One region of the Pseudomonas sp. TE4620 genome, then DNA from elsewhere that is predicted to be linked to it. Evidence: predicted binding sites of a transcription regulator. Region 1 holds the regulator's gene; the other holds the start of a gene.

Region 1 (3,400 bases):
AGCTGTCGGTGGCCGACAACATCATGGCGATCCTCGAAACCCGCAAGGACCTGGACCGCGATGGCCGGCGCAAAGAGCTGGAAAGCCTGCTGCAGGAGTTCCACATCAGCCACATCCGCGACAACCTCGGCATGAGCCTCTCCGGTGGTGAACGCCGCCGCGTCGAGATTGCCCGCGCCCTGGCCACCGCGCCCAAGTTCATCCTGCTCGACGAACCCTTTGCCGGTGTCGACCCTATTTCGGTCGGCGACATCAAGCAGATCATCCACCACCTGAAGGCCAAGGGTATTGGCGTTCTGATCACCGACCACAACGTCCGTGAAACCCTGGATATCTGCGAAACCGCTTACATCGTCAACGATGGCCAACTGATCGCCGAAGGCGATGCAGAGACCATCCTGGCCAACGACCTGGTCAAAGAGGTTTACCTCGGCCATGAGTTCCGCCTGTAGGCTCAAGGTGTAAGGCGCTGCCGGAGCGCTCGTAAACAAGCCAGATAATGGCTTAATTGTTACGGCGCTCTAGGCAAACGCTGCAATTTCAGGCATATAATTTGCTTAAAGTTGGCGCTTCGGTGCCCTTGTAGTGGATGGCGCATGTGCGCCGGCAAATAAGGTGTTAAGCCCCTGCCATGAAACCATCGCTCGTCCTAAGAATGGGCCAGCAACTGACGATGACCCCGCAGTTGCAACAGGCCATACGTCTGCTCCAGCTTTCTACCCTGGACCTCCAGCAGGAAATCCAGGAAGCGCTGGAATCAAACCCGATGCTCGAGCGCCAGGAAGAAGGCGACGACTTCGACAACAGCGACCCGATGGCCGACAACGCCGAGAGCAAACCCGTCGCCGACGTTCAGGAAACCAGCTTCCAGGAGACCGCCCCAACGGTGGACAACCTCGAAGAGGGCGAGTGGAACGAGCGCATCCCCAACGAGTTGCCGGTCGACACCGCCTGGGAAGACATCTACCAGACCAGCGCCAGCAGCCTGCCCAGCAACGACGATGACGAGTGGGACTTCACCACCCGCACTTCGGCTGGCGAAAGCTTGCAGAGCCACCTGCTCTGGCAGCTCAACCTGGCACCGATGTCCGACACCGACCGGCTGATCGCCGTGACCCTGATCGACTGCATCAACAACCAGGGTTATCTCGACGAAACCCTGGAAGAAGTCTGCGAATCCTTCGACCCCGAGCTCGACATCGAGCTGGATGAAGTCGAAGCCGTGCTGCACCGTATCCAGCAATTCGAACCCGCCGGCATCGGCGCGCGCAACCTCAGCGAGTGCCTGTTGCTGCAACTGCGCCAGCTGCCGCCGCGTACCCCGTGGATGGCCGAAGCCCAGCGTCTGGTCAGCGACTACATCGACCTGCTCGGCGGCCGCGACTACAGCCAGCTGATGCGCCGCATGAAGCTCAAGGAAGACGAGCTGCGCCAGGTCATCGAACTGGTACAGAGCCTCAACCCGCGCCCGGGCTCGCAAATCGAGTCCAGCGAAGCCGAGTACGTGGTGCCCGACGTGATCGTGCGCAAGGACAACGAGCGCTGGCTGGTCGAACTCAACCAGGAAGCAGTCCCGCGCCTGCGGGTCAACCCGCAGTACGCCGGTTTCGTCCGTCGCGCCGACACCAGCGCCGACAACACCTTCATGCGCAACCAGTTGCAGGAGGCGCGCTGGTTCATCAAGAGCCTGCAAAGCCGCAACGAAACCCTGATGAAGGTCGCCACCCAGATCGTCGAGCACCAGCGCGGCTTCCTCGATCACGGTGACGAGGCGATGAAGCCGCTGGTGCTGCACGACATCGCCGAAGCGGTGGGCATGCACGAGTCGACCATTTCCCGGGTGACCACGCAGAAATACATGCACACGCCGCGCGGAATTTACGAGCTGAAGTACTTTTTCTCCAGCCACGTCAGCACCTCCGAAGGCGGCGAATGCTCGTCCACAGCGATCCGCGCAATCATCAAGAAACTAGTTGCAGCGGAAAATCAGAAAAAGCCATTGAGTGACAGCAAGATCGCTGGTTTACTGGAGGCACAAGGCATCCAGGTAGCACGTCGCACCGTCGCCAAGTACCGCGAGTCCCTCGGCATCGCACCGTCGAGCGAGCGCAAGCGATTGATGTAACGGCTCCTGAGGTGTGCCACCGCAGTTCAGTGGCAGGCGCAATACCTGCCTCTTATGCACCGGCAACAAAGGAGAAGCTGTATGCAAGTCAATATCAGTGGACAGCATGTAGAAGTTACTCAGCCCCTGCGTGAGTACGTCGAGCAGAAATTGAAACGACTGGAGGGGCATTTCGACAAGATTACCAATGTGACGGTAATCATGAAGGTCGAGAAGCTGCAGCAGAAGATTGAAGCGACGCTGTTCATTCCCGGCGGCGAAGTGGTTGCAAATGCCGAACACCAAGACATGTATGCAGCGATCGACGCCTTGACCGACAAGCTCGACCGCCAACTGAAAAAACACAAGGAAAAACAGCAAAGCCTGCTGCAAGGTGCAGCGGCCCGCTGATCCCCCTCATCCATGATCCGACTTGAAACCATCCTGACCCCCGGCCGTTCCCTTGTGAACGTGCCGGGCGGCAGTAAAAAGCGTGCGCTCGAACAGATCGCCAATCTGATCGGCAGAGAAGTGCCCGAGCTGGACACCCAGATCGTGTACGAAGCCTTGATCGCCCGGGAGAAACTGGGCTCCACCGGCTTCGGCAACGGCATTGCCATTCCCCACTGCCGCCTCAAGGGCTGTGAGTCGCCGGTCAGCGCGCTGCTGCACCTTGACGCCCCTATCGATTTCGACGCCATCGATGGCGCCCCGGTCGACCTGCTGTTCGTACTGCTGGTCCCGGAAGCGGCTACCGATGCGCACCTGGAGCTGCTGCGCCAGATCGCCAGCATGCTCGATAGCAAGGACGTACGCGAAAAGCTGCGTGCGGCCACCAGTAACGAAGCCTTGTACCAGGTCGTACTGGACGTACAGAACGGGCATTGAACATGCGCTTGATCATCGTTAGCGGCCGGTCTGGCTCCGGCAAGAGTACCGCCCTCGATGTACTTGAGGACAACGGCTACTACTGCATCGACAACCTGCCTGCTGGCTTGCTGCCGCAACTGGCCGAAAGCGCCCTGATCAACACGGAATTGATGCAGCCCAAGGTGGCCGTTTCGATTGACGCGCGCAACTTGCCCAGCCACTTGTCGCGCTTTCCCGAGCTGCTTGAGGACGCCCGTAGCCGGCACATCCAGTGTGATGTGCTGTACCTGGATGCCGATGAAGAAACATTGCTCAAGCGCTTCTCGGAAACCCGCCGCCGCCACCCGCTGACCAACAACGAACGCTCGCTGGCCGAAGCGATCGAAGTCGAAAGCGAGCTGCTCGGGCCGATTGCCGACCTCGCCG
Region 2 (3,400 bases), 590 kb from region 1:
GCGCAAGCTGGTCGACGAGGGCAAGCGGCCGGAGGAAGAATTCCTGATGATGATCTCCGACATCGAGATGCCGGAGATGGACGGCTACACCCTGACCGCCGAGATTCGCAGCGACCCGCGCATGCAAAAGTTGCACATCATCCTGCATACTTCGCTTTCCGGGGTGTTCAACCAGGCGATGGTCAAGAAGGTCGGTGCTGATGACTTCCTGGCCAAATTCCGCCCGGACGACCTCGCCCAGCGCGTTGTTGATCGGATCAAGGCCACGCACTAACGGCCGGGGGCCTTTGCCCCTGGCGGTACATACGATTTAAGAGGCGGCATCATTGTCTACGGGTAATTTGGATTTCGAACAGTTCCGGGTCTTCCTGGAAAAAGCCTGTGGCATCCTGCTGGGCGAAAATAAGCAATACCTGGTCTCCAGCCGTCTCAACAAGCTGATGGAACAGCAGGGCATCAAGTCCCTGGGCGAACTGGTGCAGCGTATCCAGAGCCAGCCGCGCAGCGGTTTGCGCGAGCAGGTGGTCGATGCCATGACCACCAACGAAACCCTCTGGTTTCGCGACACCTATCCGTTCGAAGTGCTGAAGAACAAGGTTTTGCCCGAGCAGATCAAGGCCAACCCTGGCCAGCGCCTGCGCATCTGGTCGGCTGCCTGTTCGTCGGGTCAGGAGCCGTACTCGATCTCCATGGCCATCGACGAGTTCGAGCGCAGCAACATCGGCCAGTTGAAGATGGGTGCGCAGATCGTCGCCACCGACCTCTCCGGCTCGATGCTGACCAATTGCAAGACCGGCGAGTACGACAGCCTGGCGATTGCCCGCGGCCTGTCCCAGGAGCGCCTGCAGCGCTACTTTGATGTCAAGGGGCCGGGGCGCTGGGCGGTCAAGGCGCCGATCCGCAGCCGTGTCGAGTTCCGCTCGTTCAACCTGCTGGACAGTTATGCGAGCCTGGGCAAGTTCGACATCGTGTTCTGTCGCAACGTGCTGATCTACTTCTCGGCCCAGGTCAAGAAGGACATCCTGCTGCGCATTCACGGCACGCTCAAGCCGGGAGGCTACCTGTTCCTGGGTGCTTCTGAAGCGCTCAACGGTTTGCCGGATCACTACCAGATGGTCCAGTGCAGCCCGGGGATCATCTACCAGGCCAAGTAGGCTTTAGCGGCAAGCTTCAAGCGGCAAGAAAGAGAGCCGCTCGCGCGCCGCCTGGCTTTTTCTTGCCGCTTGAAGCTTGCCGCTTGCCGCTCTTTTGCCACTTTTCTGGCATTGCCGCTGGCGGCAAACTCCTCAAAGCCCCGTATTTACGGGGTTTTGTTTTTTGGCATGGCTCTTGCTCTGACACAGTCAACGAAAAACCTTCGAAGGTTTCCACGACATGAGCATCAGCTTCGACAAAGCGCTCGGCATCCACGAAAAGGCATTGGGCTTTCGCGCCCAGCGTGCCGAGGTGCTGGCCAACAACATCGCCAACGCCGACACGCCAAACTACAAGGCGCGCGACATGGACTTCGCTTCGGTGCTGGCGGCGCAGGCCGAGCAGACCAGCAAGGGCCATTTCGCACTGGATCGTACCAACGCCCGGCACATCGAGGCCGAAGGCCTGAGCATGGGCGACGAGACCTTGCAGTACCGCACGCCGATGCAGCCGTCGATCGACCAGAACACCGTCGATGCCCAGCTCGAGCAATCGAGCTATGCGGAAAACGCCGTGGGTTTCCAGGCCAGCTTCACGCTGCTCAACAGTAAATTCAAAGGGCTGGTATCGGCCCTGCGCGGAGAGTAAGTCATGTCCCTCGCCAGTGTCTTCAACATTGCCGGTAGCGGCATGAGCGCCCAGACCACGCGTCTGAATACCGTCGCTTCGAACATCGCCAACGCCGAGACCGTCTCGTCGAGCATCGACCAGACCTACCGCGCCCGTCACCCGGTATTCGCCACCACCTTCCAGCAGGCCCAGGCCGGCGTCAGCCAGTCGCTGTTTCAGGACCAGGACGCTGCCGGCCAGGGTGTGCAGGTGCTCGGCGTGGTCGAGGACCAGAGCAACCTTGAGGCGCGCTACGAGCCGAACCATCCGGCGGCGAACAAGGACGGCTACGTCTACTACCCGAACGTCAACGTGGTGGAAGAGATGGCTGACATGATCTCCGCCAGCCGCTCGTTCCAGACCAACGCCGAGCTGATGAACACGGCCAAATCCATGATGCAGAAGGTCCTGACCCTGGGTCAGTGATAAAGGACTAAGCCAATGGCAAGTGTTAATGACCCAACAGCCGGCGTAAGCCTGAACGACGTCATCAAGGCGTCGGGCAAGAAAAACAGCGAAACCAGCGCCAACAGCGCCGCCGGTATCGCCTCGGCCACCAACAGCAAGACCGGCGCCAACAAGCAGGCACTGGGCAAGGACGCGTTCCTGCAGTTGCTGGTGACCCAGATGCAGCACCAGAACCCGCTCGATCCGCAGGATAACAGCGAATTCGTGGCCCAGCTGGCGCAGTTCAGCAGCCTGGAAGGCATCACCTCGCTGAACGAGTCGGTGACCGCGATTTCCGGCAACTACAAGTCCTCGCAGGCACTGCAGGCCTCGTCGCTGGTCGGTCGCTCGGTGATCGCCCAGACCGACAAGGCCGTGGTCGACACCACCAAGAGCTTCAACGGTTCGGTGGTGGTCCCGCAGGCGCTCAGCAATGCCACCGTCACCATTACCGACAAGGATGGCAAGCTGGTCAAGACCATCGACATGGGGGCGCAGAAGGCTGGCAATGCCGCTTTCGTCTGGGACGGTACCAACGACAAGGGCGAGAAAGTCGACCCGGGTACCTACACCTTTGCCGCCAAGACCACCGTCGAAGGCAAGCAGCTGGACATGTACACCATGCTGCCGGCCACCGTCAGCAGCGTCACCATCAGTCAGACTGGCGGCGAGATGATGCTCAATCTCGCCGGCCTGGGCAGTATCGCCCTGTCCAAAGTCCAAACCATCGGTATATAGAGCCGGCTAACGCGGCACAAGGAGTGAAAGATGTCATTCAATATCGGCCTTAGCGGTCTCTATGCAGCCAACAAGCAACTGGACGTGACCGGCAACAACATCGCCAACGTCGCCACCACCGGTTTCAAATCGTCGCGCGCAGAATTCGCCGACGTCTACTCGGCCAACAAGCTCGGCGTCGGTACCAACAACATCGGTAACGGTGTGCGCCTGGCCGCGGTATCGCAGCAGTTCACCAACGGCGATATCACCAACACCGGCAACGTGCTGGACATGGGTATCCAGGGTCAGGGCTTCTTCGTGCTGAGCGACAACGGTGCGCTCAGCTACACCCGTGCCGGTGCCTTCCAGACCAACAAGGACAACTATGTCGTCACTGCTGACGGCCTGCGCCTGCGCGGCTACGGCGTTG

Evidence for each region. Region 1 encodes sigma-54, which starts transcription at its own class of promoters, with help from an activator protein. Its sites were predicted from a motif close to ANTGGCATNNANNTTGCTNT; they were not measured.
Region 2: the regulator sigma-54 is predicted to act here: its motif matches at 1,317-1,336, upstream of flgB (flagellar basal body rod protein FlgB).

Annotation. Positions count from the first base shown of each region.
Region 1 covers NZ_JBWBQO010000001.1:341,620-345,019, reverse strand. The annotation lists gene lptB (LPS export ABC transporter ATP-binding protein) at 1-452, shown strand, start outside; gene ACZ9A3_RS01650 (RNA polymerase factor sigma-54) at 632-2,125, shown strand; gene hpf (ribosome hibernation-promoting factor, HPF/YfiA family) at 2,207-2,515, shown strand; gene ptsN (PTS IIA-like nitrogen regulatory protein PtsN) at 2,528-2,992, shown strand; gene rapZ (RNase adapter RapZ) at 2,995-3,400, shown strand, end outside.
Region 2 covers NZ_JBWBQO010000001.1:927,888-931,287, forward strand. The annotation lists gene ACZ9A3_RS04455 (chemotaxis protein CheV) at 1-274, shown strand, start outside; gene cheR (protein-glutamate O-methyltransferase CheR) at 327-1,154, shown strand; gene flgB (flagellar basal body rod protein FlgB) at 1,375-1,782, shown strand; gene flgC (flagellar basal body rod protein FlgC) at 1,786-2,229, shown strand; gene flgD (flagellar hook assembly protein FlgD) at 2,245-2,988, shown strand; gene flgE (flagellar hook protein FlgE) at 3,019-3,400, shown strand, end outside.